DNA from 2 places in the Congregibacter litoralis KT71 genome. Region 1 is predicted to be linked to the other one. Evidence: predicted binding sites of a transcription regulator. Region 1 holds the regulator's gene; the other holds the start of a gene.
The links. The regulator FNR, encoded in region 1, switches genes on or off when oxygen is low (the NO sensors DNR and NnrR bind a similar motif). The targets are predictions, from matches to a motif close to TTGATNNNNATCAA.
Positions count from the first base shown of each region.

Region 2: the regulator FNR is predicted to act here: its motif matches at 9,385-9,398, upstream of ppk2 (polyphosphate kinase 2).

Region 1 is NZ_CM002299.1:1,842,568-1,854,721, reverse strand. It holds gene ygfZ (CAF17-like 4Fe-4S cluster assembly/insertion protein YgfZ) at 1-681, shown strand, start outside; gene ung (uracil-DNA glycosylase) at 735-1,415, opposite strand; gene KT71_RS08505 (DUF1631 family protein) at 1,612-5,610, shown strand; gene hemN (oxygen-independent coproporphyrinogen III oxidase) at 5,713-7,143, shown strand; gene fnr (fumarate/nitrate reduction transcriptional regulator Fnr) at 7,230-7,982, shown strand; gene KT71_RS08490 (Yip1 family protein) at 8,184-8,792, shown strand; gene ccoN (cytochrome-c oxidase, cbb3-type subunit I) at 8,926-10,362, shown strand; gene ccoO (cytochrome-c oxidase, cbb3-type subunit II) at 10,374-10,985, shown strand; gene KT71_RS08475 (CcoQ/FixQ family Cbb3-type cytochrome c oxidase assembly chaperone) at 10,990-11,166, shown strand; gene ccoP (cytochrome-c oxidase, cbb3-type subunit III) at 11,163-12,038, shown strand.
Region 2 is NZ_CM002299.1:1,565,133-1,577,286, forward strand. It holds gene KT71_RS07145 (putative bifunctional diguanylate cyclase/phosphodiesterase) at 1-1,132, opposite strand, end outside; gene KT71_RS21050 (PAS domain-containing protein) at 1,017-2,216, opposite strand; gene KT71_RS07150 (UDP-glucose dehydrogenase family protein) at 2,226-3,530, opposite strand; partial or broken gene KT71_RS07155 (NAD-dependent epimerase) at 3,582-4,596, opposite strand; gene galE (UDP-glucose 4-epimerase GalE) at 4,713-5,744, shown strand; gene KT71_RS07165 (acylase) at 5,797-8,304, opposite strand; gene KT71_RS07170 (ROK family protein) at 8,396-9,340, opposite strand; gene ppk2 (polyphosphate kinase 2) at 9,461-10,435, shown strand; gene KT71_RS07180 (ISL3 family transposase) at 10,573-11,763, shown strand; tRNA gene KT71_RS07185 (tRNA-Leu) at 11,860-11,946, opposite strand; gene KT71_RS07190 (hypothetical protein) at 12,061-12,154, opposite strand, start outside.

The DNA.
Region 1 (12,154 bases):
GTTGAACTCGCGGCCGAGGAGCACTCCATCCTGGGTTTGGGCGGTAGGGATTTCGCTGCGGAATGTGCGATAGATGGCGACAGGAGTGATGCCGCAGATAGTGCCTCGAACACGGTCTCCCCCGGTTCCCTGCCCGTGACCCTCCGCGATGATGCACTGCTTTTGCAGCGCGGACCCGGTCACGGCGAGGTCATCGCCATCGACGACGCTCCTGCCCGGGCGCTGGCTTCCCAAGGTACAGCATCCGGTTCACAAGCTGATGTAGACCCCGTGACATCCTGGGAGGCAGCGACACTGCGCACGGGGCATTACGCGCTGGAACTGGAGGACCTTGAATGCTTCACCCCCCAGGCTTTGAACTACGATCTCAGCGGTCTGGTCGCTTTTGACAAGGGGTGCTACACCGGCCAGGAAATCGTTGCGCGACTTCACTACAAGGGCCGCAGCAAAAAACGCCTGCAAATTTTCGAGGGTCCGGAGACCCTGGGACCCATAGCGCGCGATACGTCCCTGCAGGGCGAATCTGGAGAGATCGTTGGCAGCTGCCTGCGCCGCGCGTCCTACGGGAACGGCCGCGCCCTGATCGCAGGCGAGGTTCACAGCGACCATTTGAATCAAACGCTTTTCTTACCCGGGGGTGAGCGACTCGATGCGATAACCCCGCCGTACCTGAGCTCCTGAGGGCCGGGCACAGCGATCCCCGGGGGCACTCCAGCGCGAAGCTCCATAAAGCCCTAAGAGTCGATGGACCAGTTTATGGGTTCACGACCCCGGGCGCGCAAAAACGCATTGGCCTTGCCGAAATGCCCACAGCCAAAAAAACCCCGGTAGGCGCTTAGGGGCGATGGATGGGGCGCTTTAAGCACGCAGTGCTTCTGCCCGTCTATGAAGCCCGCCTTCCTTTGCGCCTGGGATCCCCACAAAAAAAACACCAGAGGCTCGGACCTCTTGGCGAGCAGGGCTATCACCGCATCCGTGAACAGCTCCCAGCCTTTGCCCCGGTGGGAACCGGGGTTCCCTTCTTCCACGGTTAGTACCGTATTGAGCAGCAATACGCCCTGCTTCGCCCAGGCTTCAAGACATCCGTGTCGCGGGGCGCTTATTCCCAGGTCTTCCTCAAGTTCCCGAAAGATGTTCCGCAAAGATGGCGGCACGGGTACACCCCGATTCACGGAGAAACTCAGTCCGTGGGCCTGTCCCGGCTGGTGGTAAGGATCCTGTCCAAGAATCACAACCCGCAGGTCTTCGGGAGGCGTGTGGACAAAAGCGTTGAACACCTGCTCTCGCGGCGGAAACACGGCAGCGCCGCTATCTCGTCGCGCGGCGATAAAATCGCTGAGTCCGAGCATATAGTCCGCGTCCAACTCGCTTCTCAGCAAATCGCGCCAGGCGTCGGGAACAGTGTAGTCAGGCATCGTTTTACAGGGCTCAGCCGCGGTATAGGAGTCCTGAGTTTATCCCAAGGTCTGAGTTTGAGCCCCTTGGGAGAAGCCCGCGTTTTGAAAACTGTCACTGTACTTCAGAGTCGACAGCTTCTTCCGTATACTCCGCCTTACTACAGTGCAGCCGCGCGACCTCGCGCTTGCCTCACGTAACGAGACTGCGAACTTTATGAGTGAAAAAAAGGCCGCGTTACCCGCCTACCTTCGGTTACCCGATGGCCTTCGCTTTGCCGGCATCGCCGAAATCACTGATTCCGGTTCACTCTTGCTGAAGCCTAAACAGGCCATCTCTCCCCTGCCACCCGAAGGGCTGCCCGTGCATCTGGTCATTGCCGGCCTACCGGACGACGATGAAGCCCAAATCAGCATTGCCGGAAGCATTGAAACCGTCAACGCCCGGGAGGTGCTGGTCACCCCCGACGATGACCTCCCCGACGTGGTTCTGGAGGTGATGGATCCGGACGCCATCGTCTGGCTGCCGGGACCCGAAGAAGCAGAGCGTCTTGTTAATGAGATGCTGACGACCGGGCACTCGCAGTTACTTCAAGCCATGAAGCGCTTTCTCGTCGAGCTTGGGGATCGTCTGTTTGATCTGTCTACATCGTCCCGTTACGGCATCTCGGGTCAACACGCACACTATGACGCCCTCAACGTATTGAAGCGCAACAACGAGGATTTTCTCGAGGACTTCTCCAAGGCCCTGACCGTGAGCATGGAGACCCTGGAAAAAGAGAGCGAGGGGCAGACCTTTGCAGATCTGGAGGCAGCATCGGCGCGCAACCTGGATCTCGTTGCCCTGGATGAGATGGATCAAAAGCTGGCGGTGGACAAAATCGTCAACAGTCTCATCGAGGCCCACCGGGTGGAACTCGAATGCTTAACCATCCGCACGGCGCTGGTCAGTGACCGGGAGCCGCGACGGGCACGAACACCTTTTCATCCCGCCTATGTGCTCCAGGCCTTTATGGACGCCCTGGAGCCCATCACGGACAGCCCCGTGGTCATCCAGGATAGCCTGACGGCATTTCGCGAGGCCTACGCGCCGCAACTGGAAAAGCTTTACCCCGAACTCAACCGTATTTTCACCGATGCCGACGTGGAGCCCGGCCTCGAAGACGACATTCGTGAAAACGGTTCGCTGCTCAATCCGGTGGAAAAGCGCATCATCAAGTCCACCGTGCGTACCAAGCCCGCTCCGGAGAGCGAAACCACCCGGGAATCCACCGCGGCGCCCCGGTCTGCCCAGGGCGCGGTAAGTTCCGATGCTTCTAATGATGCTTCCCCGGAAAGCTCGTCGGGCACCGGCTCGGCGGATGGCCGCGGAAATACGCGTACCCAGGGTAACGGTGGCAATGCCGACAGTGCTGCCGGCGATTCAGGCACGCCCGGGGCTGGAGGCACGGCCGGAACTGGCGACAATAAACACGATGCCATGTATGACGCGGTCATCAGCGCCCTTGATACCAATCGCGAGCGCTCGGAACTTGAGAGCGCCCCCGCAACCTCGGGGGATAGCAGCGATACGACAAAGGGCGCGGCAGAGCGTCCGACAGAAAGCGCTGCGCCTGCGCAAAGCGCCGCGGCCGCGCCCCAGGCAACCCTGGATCAACAGCAGCTCCTCAACGCGCTGCTCTCATTGCAGGCGTCTCAGCCTCCCGCTCAGTCCCTGGGAGAGCTGCAGTCCCTCGAAAGCCTTCTCAAGGAGCATGGCGGGCTGGGTGAGGATGTCGCCCTCGAGCGGGACGGCGCCAATCGCCTCAGTTTTGTAGATACGGTCTTTGACACCTTGAACCGCAACTTCGAGGTCAGTGACGACATGGCACCCAGCCTCGCGAGACTGCGGGTACCCCTGGCGCGCTTATCCCTCCATGAACCTCGATTTTTTGCGCAGCCGGAGCACCCGGCACACCAGCTGCTGGACAAAATTTCCAAACTGGCCAGTGCGGACAACACCCTCAACCGCTCGCTCCAGAAAAAAGTGGCCGAAATCGTCGAGCGCGTTGCCGGAGAATACAGCGATGACAGCAGCGTCTTCGCCGATGCCCAGGGCGAACTGGATACCCTGCTAGCACAGCAGAACCGCTCCCTGGACCGAAATGTGGAGCGTGTGATCAGCGGTCTCCAGGGCCAGGAGCGCCTCACGCGGGCGCAACGCAGTGTCGAAAAACTGCTCGATCGCCATCTGGATCGAGACAGCGCCCCCCGCGCCCTCGTGGATCTTCTCGACGGCGGCTGGCGTCAGGCGCTGGTGCAAATAGCCCTGCGCGAGGGCGAAAGCAGCATCGCCTGGCAGGAGGAGGAGTCCCTGTTGCAGACCCTGGTTACGGACTTCCGTGAATCCAGCGAGGGAGAGCTTCCCAGCACCGCAATCAAAGAGATGCAACAGCGTCTCCGGGCCCTGAACCGCCGCTTGAACGTCTCAAACCCGGGCTCCGTGGCCCACGAGGGCGCTCTTCGCAGAATCAACGCAGTGATTACCGGTAAGGCCCCGGCGGATGTCACCCGCTACCAGCCCCAAGTCGCCGCCGCTATTCGTCCCGACTCCCAGCGCGTCGAGCAGTTGCCACGCCTCCGACGCTGGCTCAAGCGCGTCGAAGCACTGGAGCCCGGTGCCAAGCTCCGCTATCGGGCCAAGGACGGCCGCCAGCGGAAAATGCGACTGGTGTGGGTCAGCGAAGACCGCGATCAATTTGCCTTTGTCAACGAGCGCGGACAAAAGATCGCCGAGATGAGCGCCATCCAGCTGGCCCGCCAGCTCAGTCGCGGAGCGCAGACACCCACTCCCGTGGATGAGATGTCCGTGCTCGAGCAGAGCATGTATGGCACCCTTGAAGAGGCGCAAAAGACCCTCAGCTTTGACCGAAACCGCGACAGCATCACCCAACTGATCAATGGCGAGTCATTGGTCTACCAACTGCAGCGCACCCTGCGCCACGCCCAGGCCCGGGGTAGTGAACATGCGTTTCTGCTTCTGGACATCGACAACTTTGCCCTGGTTAATGATGTCTTTGATGACACCAGCGGCGACGAGGTGCTCAACGAGTTCGGTCGCCTCCTGAGCCAGATGAATGATCGTCGTGCGCTGACCGCGCGCATGAGCGAGGATGAATTCGGCATTCTCCTTACCTATCGCGACACCGACGAGGCGAGACGGATTGCCGACAAGATTCGCGTGGATATTGCGGCAAGCAGCCTCACCATCAATGGCGAAAACATATCGTTTACCGTGTCCATCGGTGTTGCCAGCGTCTTGCAGACCAGCGAAAGCCCCACGTCCATTGTGGAACAGGCGCGCCAGGCTTTGAGCATGGCCAAGGGCCAGGGCAAAGATCAGGTAGTGGTGTACGACATCGACCAGGAAGAGGTCATGAACTACAAGCTTGAGCGGGCATCCTCGCGCAAGCGTCTCGACGATGCCATGTCGACGGACAGCCTGGTACTTCGCGCCCAGCCCATCGTCCAGAGCGCCGTCGACGGCCGGGAGGGCGCCAAGCACCACTACGAGATTTTATTGTCTCTCCGTGACGACGACGGCGAACTCCAGTCTCCCCAGGACTTCATCATGTCGGCGGAGCGCTTTGGCTATGTGACCCTCGTGGACCGCTGGGTGCTCAAGGAGGCCTTCTCGTGGATCTCGCGCCTCATGGATGCGCAGAAAGTGGTGCCGGAACTCTCCATCAATCTCTCAGGCACCAGTATCACGGACAATGACTTTCTGGATTATGTTCTGGAACAGATTTCGGAGCACGGCGTAGGCACCAGCAGGCTGTGCTTTGAGATAACCGAGACCGGGGCCATCGACAACCTGCCCCGGGCAGCGGACTTTGTTCGAACGTTGAAAAACATCGGCTGCAAATTCTCTCTTGATGATTTCGGCACCGGGCTTGCCAGTCACAAGTACCTCAAAGAGTTACCGGTGGATTACGTCAAGATCGACGGCACTTTCATCACGGACATCCACCGCAACGCAACCGACTATGCCATGACCAAGTCCATTAACGACCTGGCGCATTTCCTGGGGCAGAAAACCGTCGCAGAGTGTGTGGAGGACCTGGAAATTGTCCCTGCACTGCGGGAAATAGGCATCGATTATCTCCAAGGCTGGGGCATCGGCATGCCCCGGGAGCTTCACGAGATCACCGAGGAACTCGCAGACCTCGAAACCTGAGGGTTTTCCCTACCCGCGTCCTACCTTGATGTGGATCAAGAAGCATCTAACCCGGTGCTGCTAGCCTGTGGTTCTTATTTGAGTAACAGGCCCACCTTGATCATGAACCAGATAATCGGCAGCAGCGAGCAGACCCGGCGCCTACCCAGGGAGTGGGAGGCGGGGATGAGCATGGCGCGCAAATATGCCACCAGTGGCCCTCGCTACACATCGTATCCCACTGCGCCGCAATTCTCTGAAGACTTCGATCTGACGCGTTATCGCAACTGGCAGGGCCGTCGGGAACATCATGGCGATCCCCTGTCCCTCTACGTGCATCTGCCCTTCTGTCACGACATCTGCTACTACTGCGGTTGCAATAAGGTGGTCACGCGCAAGGAGGGTGTTGCGGCACGCTACCTCGCCCAGCTCAGCAAAGAACTCGAGATGCAGAGCCAGATCGTGGGCAAGGATCGCCCCGTCACTCAGATGCACTGGGGCGGCGGCACGCCAACCTATCTCAACGACGGCGAAATCACTGAACTCATGCACAGCCTTGCAAGTCGTTTCCGACTGTTGGACAAGGGCTATCGCGAGTATTCCATTGAAATTGACCCGCGCACGGTGTCCTCCGCAACCATTGCGCTGCTGAAAGGCGTAGGCTTCAACCGCATCAGCCTTGGTGTTCAGGACTTTGATGAACGCGTGCAAAAAGCCGTCAATCGCATTCAGCCCTACACGCAGGTGGCGGAGCTGGTAGAGGCGACGCGGGCCCATGGATTTCGTTCCCTGAGCTTTGACCTTATCTATGGACTGCCCTACCAGGATCATGTGAGCATGGCCGAGACCCTGCGCAAGGTCATCAGCCTGCGCCCGGACCGCATCGCCTGCTACAACTACGCCCATTTACCCGAGCGATTTTTGCCTCAACGCTCCATTGATCGACACACGCTCCCGGAACCTGAGGAGAAGCTCCTCCTGGCGCAGATGATCAGCGCAACGCTTCAGGATGCCGGGTATCGCTACATCGGTATGGATCATTATGTCCTTCCCGATGATGAGCTGGCAAAAGCCCAGGGTGAATCCAGGCTGCAACGAAATTTTCAAGGTTATTCCCTGCAGCTCGCAGACGATCTTCTCGGACTGGGGGTCTCATCTATCAGCCAGATAGGTGACTTTTATCTGCAAAACGCCCGTGATCTGCCTGCGTATTACCAAATGCTGGAGGACGGTCAGCTGCCTATTACCAAGGGCTACAGGATCAATAACGAGGACAAACTCCGCCGGCGGGTCATCATGTCTCTGATTTGCGACCTCAGTCTGGATATCGCAGAGGTCGAACGGGAGTTCGGCATAGACTTTCGCGTCCATTTTCATGACGCCCTCGAAGAATTGAATCCCGCTTTCGAAGACCGACTGATGGAGTTCGATGCGGGCATGCTCCGCGTAACAGCAGCAGGCCGCCCCTTCCTCAGGAATCTCTGCATGCCCTTTGATGAGTATCTTGAGCACCACAGCCGCAGCGGAAAAGCCCAATTCTCTGCCACAGTTTAACTCGCCGAGCAATGTAAAGTTAATTTGACACGCTCGCACGGGCTCGCTACATTTTTGCTTATAGCCGGTACGGGAAACGTAGAGCAGTGAACAAGCAGTTAATCGATGTAGAAAGCGCTACAAACAAAGCCTGTACCCACGACTATCAGGTGAATTGCAACAACTGCCGCCTTAGCACTATCTGTCTCCCCTTCTCCCTCGAAGCAACGGAAATCGACGAGCTCGACCGTATCGTTCAGCGCAGCAAGCCCCTCCAGAAGGGTCAGCACCTGTACCGCGAGAGCGATGATTTTGAATCCGTGTTTGCCGTGCGCTCAGGCACGATTAAAGCTTATCGGACGACAGACGACGGTCGGGAACAGGTTACGGGCTTTTACTTCCCCGGGGAGCTTCTCGGTATGGATGGCATCAGCAACAATAGTTACGCCTCATCAGCCAAAGCCCTGGAAACCGCATCGGTCTGCGAGATCCCCTTTAACTCTCTGGAAAAACTCAGTGCCAGCATGCCACAGCTGCAGCGGCACTTTTTTCAGATTATGAGCCGGGAAATCACTGAGGACCAGCAGCTGATCACCCTGCTTTCGAAAAGTTCGGCAGATGAGCGCGTCGCCGCACTACTCCTCAGCGTATCGACGCGAAACGCCCGCCGCCAACTGAGTGCTACCCAGTTCCGTCTCAGCATGTCGCGGGTGGATATCGGTAATTATCTGGGACTCACCGTCGAGACCGTCAGCCGGGTGTTTAGCCGTCTTCAGAAACTCAAGGTGCTTGCGGTAGAAAACAAGGAAATCGAAATTCTTGATATTGAGGCCCTGCAAAAAATCGCAGACGCCGGTTAAGGCTAAACAGCCCTTAAGGCCCGCAAAGAGGTCTGAAACAGACTGACGCAACAAAGGTGGCCTTTGCCATACCAGCAATTGAGCTCCGTTGTGTCCGCTTTAATTAACACTCTTGCATCGCTTATTGATGCAGGTCAATAAATGCGGCAGTGAGTTCATTAGAATGCCGCCTGTCAGATTTCTCATCGGGGGATAACGAGAATGATCCAGCACACCTTTGGACTGCTATTCAAACCACGACAGCAATGGCAGACCATCGCAGATTTACCCGAGAGTTCCCAAAACCTTCTGGTCATCTATCCCTTTGTATTTGCACTTTTGCCGTCCATCGCCTGGTACTGGGGTACCAGCCATGTCGGATGGACGGTGGGCAGCTACAACGAAATCATCAAACTCACCGATGCCAGCGCCATGCAGGTCAACATCCTCTTTTACTGTGTGATGGTCGCAAGCGTTGCAGCCATCGGCTACGCCATTCACTGGATGTCCAGCACCTACGGGGCCGCTAACTCCACCATCGCCAAGGGCATTGTTATCGCCGGGCTCACCGCAACGCCGCTGTTTATTCTCGGTCTCGTGGGCTTTTATCCCCTGCTTTGGGCAGATCTGCTGATTGGCGTTGTAGCCATCAGCTGGGCGGTTTACCTCATGTATCTCGGCATCCCCATCGTCATGAACATCCCTCAGGAACGGGGCTTTTTGTTCTCCAGCGCGATCCTTGCCATCGGACTGGTGCTCCTTGTGTCCATCATGGTCGTGTCGATCCTGGCCTGGGATTACGGCGCGGCGCCGGCCTTTACCGACGGCTAGGCAAAAGCGCTATAAAAAAAAAAGCTGCGAAGTCGATTCGCGGCGCTGGGAGCCCCCGGGGTTTCACGCACAGCACAGGCACAAGAACAGCAAACAGGCTCTTAAGAATTAACAGGAATTACGGGTAACAACCATGAGCGAACTAAACGCAGCACTGGAGCATCCTGTCTACAACTATAAGGTTGTACGGCAATTTGCCATCATGACAGTGGTCTGGGGCATCGTGGGCATGCTTGTGGGGGTGTACATCGCCGCCGAGCTGGTCTGGCCTGCCCTCAACCTCGGTCTACCCTGGACGAGTTTTGGGCGCCTTCGCCCCTTACACACCAACGCGGTGATTTTTGCTTTCGGTGGATGCGCCCTATTTGCCACCTCCTATTACGTTGTGCAGCGCACCACCCAGGCGCGAATCTTCTCCGACAAACTGGCGGCGTTCACCTTCTGGGGCTGGCAGGCCGTCATTGTGCTCGCAGCAATCACGCTACCTCTGGGTTACACCAGCAGTAAAGAGTACGCCGAGTTGGAATGGCCCATTGATATTCTTATCACCGTCGTCTGGGTGTCTTACGCCGTGGTCTTTTTCGGCACCCTGGTGAAACGGAAAACCAGCCACATCTACGTCGCCAACTGGTTCTTTGGTGCCTTTATTGTCACCGTGGCGGTGCTTCATCTTCTGAACAGCGCCGCTCTCCCCGTCGGCATGACCCTCAAGTCCTACTCCGCCTATGCGGGTACCGTCGATGCCATGGTGCAGTGGTGGTACGGCCATAACGCTGTAGGCTTTTTTCTGACCGCCGGTTTCCTGGGCATGATGTATTACTTTGTGCCCAAGCAGGCGGAGCGTCCCGTCTATTCCTACCGCCTGTCCATCGTGCATTTCTGGGCCCTGGTTTCCGTATACATCTGGGCGGGGCCACACCACCTGCACTACACGACATTGCCGGATTGGGCCCAGAGTCTGGGTATGGTCATGAGCCTGATCCTTCTGGCGCCCTCCTGGGGTGGCATGATCAACGGCATCATGACGCTGTCTGGCGCGTGGCATAAGCTTCGCCACGACCCCATCCTGCGCTTCATGGTCGTGAGCCTGTCCTTCTACGGCATGTCCACCTTTGAAGGGCCCATGATGTCCATCAAGACCGTGAACTCCCTCTCTCACTACACAGACTGGACGATCGGACACGTGCATTCCGGTGCCCTGGGCTGGGTGGCGATGATTTCCATTGGCTGCCTCTATCACCTGATACCCAAGCTTTATGGCAAGGAGCAGATGTACAGCACCGATCTCATCAACGTGCATTTCTGGATGTCGACTATCGGTACCGTGCTGTACATCGCTGCCCTCTGGGTCAACGGCATCATGCAGGGCCTTATGTGGCGCGCCTATAACCAGGACGGCACGCTGACCTACGCCTTTGTTGAGTCGGTGGTAGCGAGTTATCCAGGCTGGATCGTCAGGGTACTCGGAGGAGCCATCTTCCTGGGCGGCATGCTCATCATGGCCTACAACGTATTCATGACCATTCGCAAAGAGGCGCCGGCAGCGGCGCCCGCAGCGGCCGCGGCTTAAGGAGCGAACCCATGTCATCTCATGAAAGAGTCGAAAAAAGCGTTCCCCTACTGATCATTCTGGTGATCGTGGCGATCAGCTTCGGCACCCTGGTTGAACTGGTGCCCATGATCTTCTCTAAGAAAATGGCGGAACCCATCGCCGGACTGGAGCCCTACTCCGCTCTGGAGCTTGAGGGTCGCGATATTTACATCCGCGAGGGCTGCAACACCTGCCACTCCCAGATGATTCGACCCCTCCGCGCCGAGACAGAACGCTACGGTCACTACTCCGTAGCCGGGGAGTCAGTCTACGATCACCCCTTCCTGTTTGGCTCCAAGCGCACGGGACCGGATCTGGCACGCGTAGGAAAGCGCTATTCCGACGATTGGCACCGGGCACACTTATACAACCCCAGGGATGTGGTTCCCGAGTCCAATATGCCCGCCTTCCCCTGGCTGTTTAAGAACGACATCAACGCCGAGGGTACACCAGCGAAAATGAGCACGCTTAAGATGCTAGGCGTGCCCTACAGCGAGGAAGATATCGCCGCCGCTGCCAGTGCCGTCGCCGGTAAAAAGGAAATCGACGCCCTCGTGGCCTACCTGCAACAGCTGGGCACATTGATTCAGACGCGGCGCTAGGCATATGGACATTAATGATTTAAGAGGCATCAGCACAGCGTTTTTGCTGGTCGCCTTTATCGGACTTGTGATCTGGGCCTATAGCAATAAGCCCAAAAAGGATTTTGAAGAGGCCGCCAACCTCCCTTTTGAAGATGACGATCTTGAGCAAACAGGCAGACAAAAAGGAAACCAACAATGACTAGTTTTTGGAGTGGCTGGGTAATCGTACTTACAAGCCTCACCCTCATCCTGGTGACCTGGCTGTTATTTGCCAATCGCAAGCGCAATCCAATAGACGAAAAAACCACCGGGCACATCTATGATGGCATTGAAGAATGGGACAATCCCCTTCCCGGATGGTGGTTCGCTATGTTCGTTATCACCATCGTCTGGGGTATTGGCTACCTCGTGGCCTATCCCGGCATGGGTAACTTCCCCGGCGTGCTGGGCTGGAGTTCCGCGACCCAGCACGAGCAGGAGGTTGCTGTTGCCGACGAAAAATTTCGGGCCATGCGGGACAAATACCTCGCCATGTCCATCGAAGATATCTACCAGGATCCTAAGGTACGCAAAATGGGAATGCGCATCTATGGCAACAACTGTTCGCAGTGTCACGGACTTGACGCCGCTGGTGCCCTTGGTTTCCCGAATCTTACCGACAATGATTGGCTCTACGGTGGATCACCTGAGGCCATCAAACATACCCTGGTCAATGGCCGCCAGGCAGCAATGCCCCCCTGGGAAAGCATTCTGGGTGAGCAGGGTATTATGGAGGCAACGGCTTACGTGCTATCCCTGAACAGCCGTGAGGCGGACGATGAACTGGTCGCAGCCGGCGAGAAGCATTACCAGACTTACTGCGTCGCATGCCATGGTCCGGAGGCCAAGGGTAACCCCCTAATGGGAGCGCCCAACCTCACCAACGGCATATGGCTTTACGGCGGCAGCGAAGAGCAGATTGCCCACAGCCTTCGTATTGGACGCAATGGTCAGATGCCAGCATTTGGGAACACGCTCAGCGAGGACAAAATTCACCTCGTCAGCGCTTACATCTATGGTCTGAGCAAGTAACTCAGACCTGATCACACGAACATTTCATTACAATAATTACCGAAGGCAAACGCCCCGCCGAAGTACTGAAAAAAGTACCGGACAACGTACCGAACAATGTACCGGACTAGTTGCCG
Region 2 (12,154 bases), 280 kb from region 1:
GGACAAAAGAGGCATCAATTTTCAAACGGTTCAGCGGGTATTGTTTCAGGTATGCCAGGGAAGAGTAACCGGTACCAAAATCATCTACGGAGATTGCGATGCCCAGTTTGCGGATGGCCTGCATAGCCTCAGCCGCCAGCTCCGGCTCGCTGAGAAGTACGCTTTCTGTGATCTCCAGTTCCAGTGCCTCGCCTCGGCAGGTCCCGGTCTTGATCATTCCCTCTATGAACTCAAGAAAGCCCTCGTGAAGTAGCTGTCGTCCCGACACGTTGACGGCAAAGCGGATTCCGGCGAGGCCGGCATCGGCGAGGCGTATCTGCTCGGCGCAGACTTTCTGGAGCACCCATTTGCCCAAGGCCAGTATCTGGCCGTTCTCTTCGGCTATGGGGATAAAGTGCTTCGGCGATATGGCGCCTTTTTCGGGGTGATCCCATCGAAGGAGCGCTTCTACGCCAATCAACGCGCCACTGTGCATGTCCACCTGAGGCTGATAAGCCACGTGGAACTCCTCACGCTCCAATGCACGGCGCATGTCAGATTCCAGAGACAGGCGGGCCAGCGCCCGCTCGGTCATATCCGGGGTGTAATGCATGAAGGTATTGCGGCCATTGCGCTTTGCCCGATACATGGCCGCGTCCGCATTACGCAGGAGCTCCTCCGTGGTCAATCCGTCGTCGGGACTCACACTGATCCCGATACTCGTGCCCACAGTCAGTGCCCGTTCTCCGATGATAATGGGCTGTTCAAAAGCCAGGAGTATTTTTTGAGCGACCTCTACGGCAATCACGCTGCTACCCACACCCTGGAGCACGATGGTAAATTCATCGCCCCCGAGTCTTGCGATGATATCGGCCTTGCGCACACAGTCACTGAGACGTCGTGAAACGGCACGGAGTACTTCATCGCCCAGACTGTGCCCCAGACTATCGTTGATGTCTTTGAAGTGGTCCAGGTCAAGAAAAAGCACGGCGAGGGACGCGGCCTGTTTATCGGGGTTCTGCAGGGCGTGATTCAGTTTATCGATGAGGTAAAGGCGATTGGGTAGGCCCGTCAGGGCGTCGTGATGGGCCAGGTGTTCCAGGGAGCGCTGTTGGTACCGGAGAGTTTCTTCTGCTCTTTTGTGTTCTGTGATGTCCCGGGCGATGCTCACCATGCCGCGAACCTTCCCCCGGGCGTCGCAAACGCATCAGTCTCGCGCTGAGGAGCCGCCGACTGCCGCTGGGATGATCAATCCACCGCTCTACGACTTTGCTGCCATCTTTGAGCACCGATTTTTCGGATTCACGGCGGATGTCCGCTTCTTCGGTATCAAAGAAGTCCTCGTCGGTTTTACCGACGATGTCCTCGGGAGTTCGGCCCAGAAATTCCGCATAGGCATTGTTGCAGCCCAGGTAGCATCCGTCGCTCCTGGCGTAGTCCTTGTAATATATGAGATCGGACGTTGCGTTAATCACGGAGCCGAGCAGCGCCAGATCCTCGAGGGCAATACGCTCCAACTCTTCCCGTCGAGACATTTGCTCCGCGAGATCCCGGTTGGTCTTTCTGAGCTCGGCGGTGCGTGTGGCTATGACTTCTTCCTGGCCACTCGCCTGTGCTTGCAAGGCGTCGAGCAGTGATTGGTTTTCTGCCGCGAGGGCAAGGCGAGCGAGGTAAGTCCGGTTCGTCGTTCGAGTCAAACCCAGCAGGATAAGGTAATAGGCCCAGTAGGCCACGAGGAGCCACCCCAGCGAATCGATGGACCGGAACAGCATGATACAGCCACTGATGAACACCGGTGGGGCCGAGTAAAGGATAAAGGTGGGAATATGCGGCCCCAGGGCGACGGATGCAGCGCTCAGGACGCCGAGCATCAGCATCCAGGGAGCTGCCAGGGCGGCCAGGTTGCTCCAGTCACTCACGGAGAGAAACATCAGACTCCAGGATGCTCCCACCATGACAGAGCTGGCGCTGAAGAGTCTCATCCAGCCTTGGTCACCGAATCGTTGGGGCGACCGACGGCGCTGGTACCAGATGGAATAACGGACCGCCACGGACCCTGTGAGTGTGGCAGCCCAGATGTTCAAGGCGGCGAGGTCTGATTGGTCTTTCAGCGCAAGCCAGAAAATCGCGACGACGAACAAAATGACTGCGCTGGACACCGGCGTTTGACGGTAAAGGTCCTCACAGACATGGGAGGTGACGTAATCGCCAGACGTGGAAAGCTGCGGAGCCGGCATGGTCGTTGATCAGCGACCGACACTGGTGTACTGGAGTCCCGCAGCTTCCATGAGGCCCCGTTCGTAAACGTTGCGAAGATCCACAAAGACATCCCCACGCATGGTGTCGCGGACGTCCCTGAGGTTGAGCCCGCGGTACTGATTCCACTCAGTCATCAAGACCACGGCATCTGCGTCCTTAAGGGCTTCCTCAATCGTGTCCGCGTATTCCATCGCCTCGGGAAGGAGAGGCCGGGCTTCGTCCATGCCCTCGGGATCGTGAGCGCAGATGGTGGCCCCGCGATCGATCAGTGCAGGCAGTATGGCGAGCGCTGGAGCATCGCGCATGTCATCGGTCTCGGGTTTAAAGGTCAGCCCGAGCACCGCAATCCGTTTGTCTGCCTCGGATCCTCCCAGGGCTTCGCGGATTTTTGACACCATGCGGGCCTTCTGCGAGGCGTTCACCTCGACCACGGCCTCGACAATTCGACTTCCGACGCCATATTCCTGGGCCATACGGTTGAGTGCCAGGGTGTCCTTCGGAAAGCAGGAGCCGCCGTAGCCGGGCCCCGCGTGGAGGAACTTGTTGCCGATGCGTTTATCCATGCCCATGCCTTTAGCCACGGCGTTCACATCGGCTCCGGTTTTCTCGCAGAGCTGACTCATCTCATTGATGAAGCTGATCTTCGTGGCAAGGAAGGCATTGGCCGCGTACTTGATTAACTCAGCGCTCTCCAAACCCGTGACCAGCAGGGGCGCCTCGATGAGGTTCAATGGACGGTAGAGTTCTCGGAGGCGCGCTTCGGCGCGCTCGGACTCCACACCCAGCACCACGCGGTCCGGGCGCAGAAAGTCACTGATGGCAGATCCCTCGCGGAGAAACTCGGGGTTGGATGCCACATCAAAGTCTGCGTCGGGATTTGTCTTGCTGATTACCCGTGCAACCTCGCGGGCCGTGCCCACGGGTACCGTGGACTTATCCACGATGACCGTATATCCCTGGAGGTTCTCTGCGATCTCCTGGGCAGCTGCGTAGACATATTTGAGATCCGCATGGCCGTCGCCGCGACGGGTGGGCGTGCCCACGGCGATAAAGGCCAGATCCGCTTTCGCAACGCTGCCCGCCACGTCCGTGGTAAAGGACAGACGGCCGGCGTCTGCATTCTTGCGCACCAGGTCTTCAAGCCCGGGTTCGTAGATGGGAATCTTGCCCTGGCGGAGCGCCGTGATCCGTTCTTCCTGTTTGTCTACACAGACCACACTCGCGCCAAATTCTGCAAAGCAGGCGCCGGATACCAGGCCCACATAGCCTGCGCCAATCATCACTACGTTCATTACGCTTGATTTCCTATGGGTAAGTCGGCAAAGGCTTTAGGTTATCCGAGCTCAACGGGGCTGTCTGTAATAGTCGCGGTACCAGTCCACAAAATTTTGAATTCCCGCGTTGATATCTGTTCCGGGACGATATCCCACATAGTCAGCGAGGGCCTCGATGTCTGCATAGGTCGCAGGAACATCCCCGGCCTGGAGGGGTAAAAACTCTTTCTCAGCCTCCCGCCCCAGGGCTGTCTCGATGGCGGCTATAAAGTCCATGAGCGGCACAGGCTGGTTATTGCCGATATTGAAAAGGCGGTAGGGCGCGCAGCTGCTTCCGGGGTCGGGTCGGGCCGAATCCCATTGGCTGTTGGCCTTCTGCCGGTTTACCCAGCAATCGCGTAATGCCCTCCACTATGTCGTCAATGTAGGTGAAGTCGCGACGCATCTGTCCCTGGTTGAAGACCTTGATGGGTTCTCCCGATAGGATCGCTTTGGTGAACAGAAACAGTGCCATGTCCGGTCGGCCCCAGGGGCCGTACACGGTGAAAAAGCGCAGCCCCGTAGTGCGCAGTCCGTAGAGATGGGAATAGGTATGAGCCATGAGTTCGTTGGATTTTTTCGTGGCCGCGTAGAGGGATACGGGATGATCCACGTTGTCGTGCACGGAAAAGGGCATCTGGGTATTCAGCCCGTAAACGGAACTACTGGACGCATAAATCAAGTGCGCCGTATTGGCGTGGCGACAGCATTCGAGGATATTCATGAAACCGTCGATATTGCTGCTGATATAGGCCCGCGGGTTCTCCAGGGAATAGCGGACTCCCGCCTGGGCGGCGAGGTTTACCACGGCATCCAGGGCGTGATCGGCAAACAGTCGCTCCATGGCGCTGCGATCCTCGAGATCCAGGTTGGCAAAGGTAAAACCCTCGCGTGCCTGCAGCTGCGCCAATCGGTCCCGTTTGAGTTCAACGGAGTAGTAGTCGTTGAGATTGTCGAGACCCACAATCTCGTGGCCATCGTCCAGGAGGCGGTGACTCAGATGAAAGCCAATAAAGCCGGCAGCGCCGGTAACGAGAACACGCATAGAGGGGGCTCCTGTGAACAGGTCGCTATGGTAGCAAACACCATCCTGTGACTCAGTACCTGTTCAGCAGGATCGGCGACTGGTAGCGTTGGCTTTTGCCTTCAATGGATTGCCAGATGGTCAAGTCAAAACGCGTGTTGCTCACCGGCGGTGCGGGTTATATCGGCTCTCACAGCTGCGTGGCATTCAGTGACGCCGGTTTCGAGGTCAGTCTTCTCGACAATTTTTCCAACAGCTCGCCCATTGTGCTTGAGCGCCTGGAACAGATTCTCGGCTATCGGCCGGCACTCTACGAGGCAGATATCCGTGATGAACAGGCAACCCGCCGGGTGCTGGAAGAGACGTGCCCCGACGCCGTGATTCATTTTGCAGGTCTCAAGGCCGTGGGCGAGTCCGTGGCCATGCCCCTGCGGTACTACGACAACAATGTGTCGGGCACCCTTTCTTTGGTTCGCGCCATGGAGGCTGCCTCGGTGTTTCGCCTGGTGTTTAGCTCCTCTGCGACGGTGTATGGCGATCCCGCGTCCGTGCCCATCACGGAAAACTTTCCGCGCAGCGCGACAAATCCCTACGGGCGCAGCAAGCTGATTGTTGAAGATATGCTCATGGATCTGGTGGCCTCAAACCCCGCATGGAAGGTGGCTCTTTTACGCTATTTCAATCCCGTGGGCGCCCATGAGAGCGGTCTTATTGGTGAAGACCCCTCGGGTATACCCAATAATTTAATGCCGTTTATTGCCCAGGTGGCCGTGGGGCGTCGTGAAAAACTCAGCGTTTTCGGGGGCGATTACGATACCCGCGACGGCACCGGTGTTCGGGACTACATCCACGTATCGGATCTGGCGGCGGGGCACGTGAGCGCCATGAGCTGTCTCGGAAATCATGGCGGTGAAAAACCTCTGATAGTCAATCTGGGTACAGGCACGGGCTACAGTGTGCTTGAGCTTGTGCATGCCTTTGAAAAAGCCAGCGGCCGTGCCGTGCCCTACGAGATTGTTGATCGTCGTCCTGGCGACGTCGCCCAGTGTTATGCCGACCCGGCTTATGCCCGCCAGGAACTCGGATGGGAAACCCGCTTCGGCGTGGAGCGCATGTGTGAGGATGCCTGGCGCTGGCAGTCGCAGAATCCCGAGGGCTTCAGGAGCTGAGAACGCGCCTGATTCCCTGGTCGCCCCATCCCGTGTTATTGCTTTTGGTTACTCAGGGGCTGTCGCCGCTGCGCAGAACCCGGATGCTACGTGCCGTCGCGGCGATATCCGACTCATGGAAAGCCACTTTTCGCCACTGCTTCTTCGCATAGAGCGCTGTCTGGTCGCGAAAGTGAGGGCTGCGGGGATTGCCGGATTGACTGTAGCTCAGCAGCGCTTCGGCGACGGGCCCATGGTCGTCGAAGCCAAGGGTGTAGATAAAACTGCTGCCGTGGACCACGGGATACCCCTTATCGGTGAGATAGCGACTGTCGGCGATCTTTGCCGGCTTGATGCCTGCGATGGGCGAGGCCGCCGGGTTACCTGCCATTTGAAGATTGGCCACACCCTCAAAACCGTTGCCCCCGTGCACGGGTATTGCCTTGCCTGCGCGCCAGGCGAACTGTGTGTCTCGTAAACTGGCATTAAGAGGCATTCCTGCCGCGTTCATGACCGCCACGGCGTCTTTGAGAGATTGAAGGGCAAGCTCGGCGTCTCCCAGGGCAGTGGGGGTCATAGCGGGCTGGCTCGCGTCGAAGGGCTCCTTGAACAACTTGCCTGTGCTTACGGTATCCAGGCGGTCGTAGCGGGTTATCCACTCTCGGAACAGCGGTGCGCCCGGGCTATCAAGATTGAGGCTGCCGTCATAGGCCGCCAGCACATCGCAGGCATTTTGCAGGTCTTCAGCCGAAGCCCTGCAGATCGTGATCAGCTCGGGCAGGAGTAGCTCGGCGGTGAGTCCCCGGTTGGAAAACAGCGCCTTTTGAATTTCGTGAATGGCGAAGAGACCGTCGTCGCCTGCATCGCCATAGTCATTCTCCAGCATCCGGACGTTCATTCGCGTCCGCAGGGAGCGAGCCGATTCCGCCGGTCCATACAGAATCGAGTGTCCCGTCGTGGGTTGTCTGGGACTGCTCAGCCAGTAGCTGTCGTTGGAGTTGAAAACGTAGTCCCTGCGCTCAATAAGGGGGCGTTCTGCGAAGGGCACGGTACCTGCGATGGGCGCCGAGTCATCGTCAATCCAGGTGTTGCGGGGATCCCTGGCGTTCAGCAACACCATACGTCTTCCTTGATATAGCTGGGCGGCGAGGGGGTCAGATGTCAGAGACGCCTTCCAAAGGGCCTGGGCCTCGTCACTGAGGTTGCCCACGGTGGAATTATCGAGGTAGAGCGCACGGCCGTCGGCGCTCGTGGCAATGGTATTCACCCAGGGCATGGCGTTGTACTTGCGGTGGGCCTGAATAAATTCATCCAGACTGCGGGCCTCTCCCATGGCTTTCCACTGGGCAAGGAGGGAGTGGTTGCCGACATTGGCGTCCCGGGCGGCGTAGGCGTACGTCCCGTCCCAGGTCATGCCGGGCATGCTCAACAATGGGCCGTGGTCGCTGACATAGACCGTGTGTTCGTGCTGGGTGACCTCGCCATTGGCGTCCCGCAGCGGGAATGTGACCACCCGGGCCTCAATATCGCGCCAGTCGTCCCCGTAGCGATAGCGCATGGGGTTTTCCGGGTCCAGTTCCAGACGATAGAGCACGAGGCGCTGGCTGGCGGACACGGTGTGGGTCCAGCCAAGATTCTCGTTAAAACCAATGGACACGCCGGGGCTGCCAAGGAGGTGAGCGCCATAAATGTTCAGCTTTCCGGGAATGGTGAGGTGCTTCTCCCAAAAGCGGCTTTCGCCGTACCAGGGGTAGTGGGGGTTGGCGAGGAGCATGCCCCGGCCGTTCTCCGTGTACTCACTGCCCAGTGCCCAGCCATTGGATCCCATGCCCTCGAGGGACGCGGCATCAAGGGCTGCAAGCTCCAGTGCCGCGCTGCCGTTCCCTGCCAACTCGGAGGCTTCTGTCGGTGGCTGCACGTTTGCAATTGCGCCGCTCATGCGCGGGAGAGTCTGAGCTGCCATGACCATACGGGTCATATGATCGAGGGGCGTGGCATTGCGGAGCCATTCGGCACCACTGCACCAGGAGCTGTTCCGGGATCCCCTATGCTTATCCAGGTAGCGGTTGTAGCCCGCGCTGTAGCCAGCGAGCCAGCGACGGGTTTCCGCGTCCTGGGCGGCGAGGGCGATCTCGGCCTGGGCCCGAAGATCCAGACCATGGACCACCGCATCGAGGGCTATGTTGCTGTTATTGGCGCCTGCACCGAGATAGCGGGCACTCTCACCCCGTGCCTGAAGCAATGCCAGCGCCATATTACAAACATGGTCGTGGGCCGCGGCATACGCCTCGCCATAGCCCAGGGAACCATAGTCATCTGCCTGAATATGCGGGACACCATAGGGGCCCTTGCGGATAGTCACGCGATAGCCGCCTTCGGGCATCAGTGATGCATCGGAATCCGTCCTCGCCATGGACTGTGCCGTGTCGGCGAGTGACACGGGGGCGCAGAGGAGCGCCTGGAGAAGCACAAGCCCCCCAAAAAACCGGGTGCGAGTGCTGGTGCTGGCTCCACGGCGGTTTTCGGAGTTTTCGTTAACGCTGCTGGAGCAACGGGTGAGGGACGCGAGTGCTAAAGGCATAGCTATCAATCTCTTTTTATCGTTGGGTTTTGCGGTGACTTTATTCTGCACAGCCAGCGCGGGCTGTCTACGTGCGCGGTGCTCAGTTCGCCTATGAAGAGGCGCTGACGGTGTCACGCCACAGCCAGGCAGCGCCACGAACACCACTACTGTCGCCATGCTGGGCTGGGTAGATCTTTGTGCGACAGACGTCGGAGAACAGCTTCCTTGCAAGGAGCGCAGGGACTTCCCGATACAGGGACGGGATATTGGAGAGACCGCCGCCCATCACAATAAGCTCGGGGTCCAGGAGATTGACCACGCCCCCCAGGGCTGTTGCCAGCATGTCTGCGTAGAGTGACAGGCTTGCGCGGTGCGCGTCGTCGGGGTGTTCCAGGGAAAGCTCACCGACGGAGATGCCGTCGCCGTGGAGCTGTTCGTGGCTCAGCGCCAGCCCCGGGCCGCTCAGCCAGGTCTCGATGCAGTTTTGTCTTCCGCAGTAGCAAAGTCGGGACGGAGAGAGAGCGGGTGGAAGCGTCGCCAGGCGATCCAATGGCATAGGATTGTGGCCCCACTCTCCGCTGATGGCGTTGGGGCCCTGAAGCAGGCTGCCCCGGATGACGATGCCGCCCCCCACGCCGGTACCCACGATGACGCCAAAGACACTATCGGCTTCTGCGCCCGAGCCATCGCTGGCCTCCGACAGGGCCAGGCAGTCAGCGTCATTGGCGATACGCACGGGTCTTGCGCAGCAGTCCTCCAGGTCCGCGAGCAAACGCTGGCCGTTCAAAGCGGTGCTATTGCAGTTGCGCATAAGACCGGTCTCGGGAGAGGGGGAGCCCGGTGTGCAGATACCCAGGGGACGTCGGTCGGGTAGGCCTGTTTCGGATTCCAGCTGCTCACAGAGCTCGCGAATTGCTGCAAGGGTGTCCTCATAGCTGTTTTTAGGGGTGGGGCAGCGTGCTCGATGGGTCACGACGCCGGCGGCGTCCATGATCGCGGCTTCGATTTTACTGCCCCCGAGATCCACACCCAGGAGTGATGTTGTTGTTTCCATGGGAGCGTCCTCGGGGTACTTATCTGACCTTTTTGCCCGTTTCATTGACAGGGATCATTGCAGGGGAAAACGGCCTCCGGCTCAATATCCCCAATGGCTAATCAACGAGGATAAATGCAAATGAGTGATTCGGGAAAGCAGGCTCTGGAACGTCCCATGGAATTCGATGAGGTCAACGGCATCGGAGAGGACACCGGCAGTGCCGAGGAGCTTAGTGATCGCGCCCAGCGTCTCCGCCAGCTGGCAAAAATGCGACATGATCCCGCGGCTATCCGTGAGCTGTTTATCTCCGGTGATTACCCTTATAAAAGTAAAATGCCCCGGCGGGAGTACGAGGAAAAAAAGCAGGCGCTTCAAGTCGAACTCCTCAAGGTCCAACAGTGGGTGAGAGATAGCGGCCAGAAAATCGTGATTTTATTTGAAGGTCGCGATGCGGCGGGAAAGGGCGGGACCATCAAGCGCTTCATGGAACATCTCAATCCGCGGGGTGCGCGGGTGGTCGCACTGGAAAAGCCCACGGATCAGGAGCGCGGCCAGTGGTACTTTCAGCGCTACATGAAACATCTGCCCTCGGATGGCGAAATGGTGCTTTTTGATCGCTCCTGGTACAACCGCGCGGGCGTCGAGCGCGTGATGGAATTCTGCTCTCCCGAAGAGTATCTGGAGTTCATGCGCCAAACGCCGGATCTTGAGCGCATGCTGGTGCGCAGTGGTGTGCGTTTGTTCAAGTATTGGTTTTCCGTAACCAAAGACGAGCAGCACGCACGTTTTGCCCGTCGCAAGACTGACCCTCTCAAACAGTGGAAGCTATCGCCCATCGACCAGGCATCCATCGATAAGTGGGACGAATACACGGAGGCGAAAGAAGCGATGTTCTTTTACACGGACACCGCCGATGCGCCGTGGACAGTGATCAAGTCCTCGGATAAAAAGCGCGCTCGTCTGGCCTGTATGCAGCACTTCCTGGCGAGCCTTGATTACCCGGAGAAGGACACCCATCTGGTGCGTCGACCAGACCCTCTATTAGTCGGGCACAGTCAGCACGTCATCGGACGTTCCCGGCATATCCTCGGGCCTTCGGTCAGCGAGTGGTAGCCGGGCGGGTCTGCGGCGCCCCTTACTACACGGGTTTTATCCGCGCCAAGAAAAAGCCTCGGGCTCTTCATCATTAACGGGGGACACCGGGGCTCATTAAACTGAATTTGCGGAAACGGTTTAATGGAGAACACCCGATGTCCCACGCAGGATTAATACTAGGGCTTCCAGAGCTGGAGGTCGAACACGTCGATCGCAATGATGCGATCTCGGTCTACGCCAAACCCAAGAAGCGGCCCTGCTGCCTTCACTGCCAGCACCCGAGAGTGCGGATCAAAGCCACCTACCAGCGGACCCTAAAGCATACACGCCAAGGCAACCAGCTCATCACTCTGCATCTCAGAGCACCGAAGTATCACTGCCCGCGCTGCGGTCGCTATTTCCGCCATCGATTCAAAGGCGTACGGCCGCGCTATCGAGCCTCCGAGGCGTTTCGCCACGAGGTCTTCGAGACCCACGATGGCGGGGTCACCCAGGCCAAGCTCACACGCACCCATGGCATCAGCGCAGCCACTACTGAACGCTGGTACCACGGCCACTGTGAGCGACGCGTCTCGGAGATGTCGAACCGCCCCTGCCCCAAGGTCCTCGGGATTGATGAGCACTTCTTCACCCGCAAGCGCGGCTTCGCGACCACATTGGTCGACCTGCGGCGCCACAAAGTCTTCGATGTGCGCCTGGGACGCTCCCAGGCCAGCCTGGACAGCTATCTGCGGCGTTTGCCGGGCAAAGACAACGTCAAGCTCGTGGTGATGGATCTGTCCGAGACCTATCGCAGCATCGCCCGCCAGTACTTTCCCGGCGCCACGATCGTCGCTGATCGATTCCACGTCATTCGCCTGGTCAATCAGCACTTCCTCAACGCCTGGAAAGACGTGCACCCCGAGGGTCGCAGAAACCGCGGCCTGCTAAGTCTCATGCGGCGCCATGCCTGGCGCTTGAAGCCGGAGCAGCGAGAGAATCTGCGGCGCTACCTGAGCGACTACCCCGGCCTCGCCGCACTCTATGACGCCAAGCAACACCTCAACGAGCTGATGCTACTCAAGAATCTGAGGAAGAAAACGGCCCAAAAGAAGCTACCTGAACTGCTGGCGTTGATCGAGCAGCTGCGCCACAGTCCGCTGAGACGGCTGGCGAAAACCCTGAAGTCTTGGCTTGAGCCCATCGTCATGATGTGGCGATTCAGTAAGAGCAACGGGCCCACGGAGGGCTTCCACACGAAGATGGAGATGATGACGCGAAGAGCGTACGGATTTAGAAATTTTGAAAACTATCGATTGAGGGTCTTAACCCACTGCGGGTGGGATGGCATCATCAATCGTGTTTAGTGAGAAACGGTCCATCCCCCGTTAATTGGGGAGAGCCGGGGATTTTTGGGGGAGCGTATGCTCGTTTCCCTTCTAGATACAGAAGAAACGGATGTGTGGTACCGAAGGCCGGACTCGAACCGGCACACCCGTTAAGGCGGGGGATTTTGAATCCCCTGTGTCTACCAATTTCACCACTTCGGCACTTACTGGTAGATACTTTTCGCTGTTTCCGAATCTTCGATAACACCTGTTTGAAGCAGTTCACCGGTCGGTGAGTAAGTGGCGATTTTGTCACAATTTGTCACAGGACGCATGCTACAAGTCTTGCGATGCATCTCGCCTAAGCAGACTGTAAAGCGCATCAATCCTCTTGTTTGTCCGACGGTTCAATTCCTGAGTTACAGCCTGA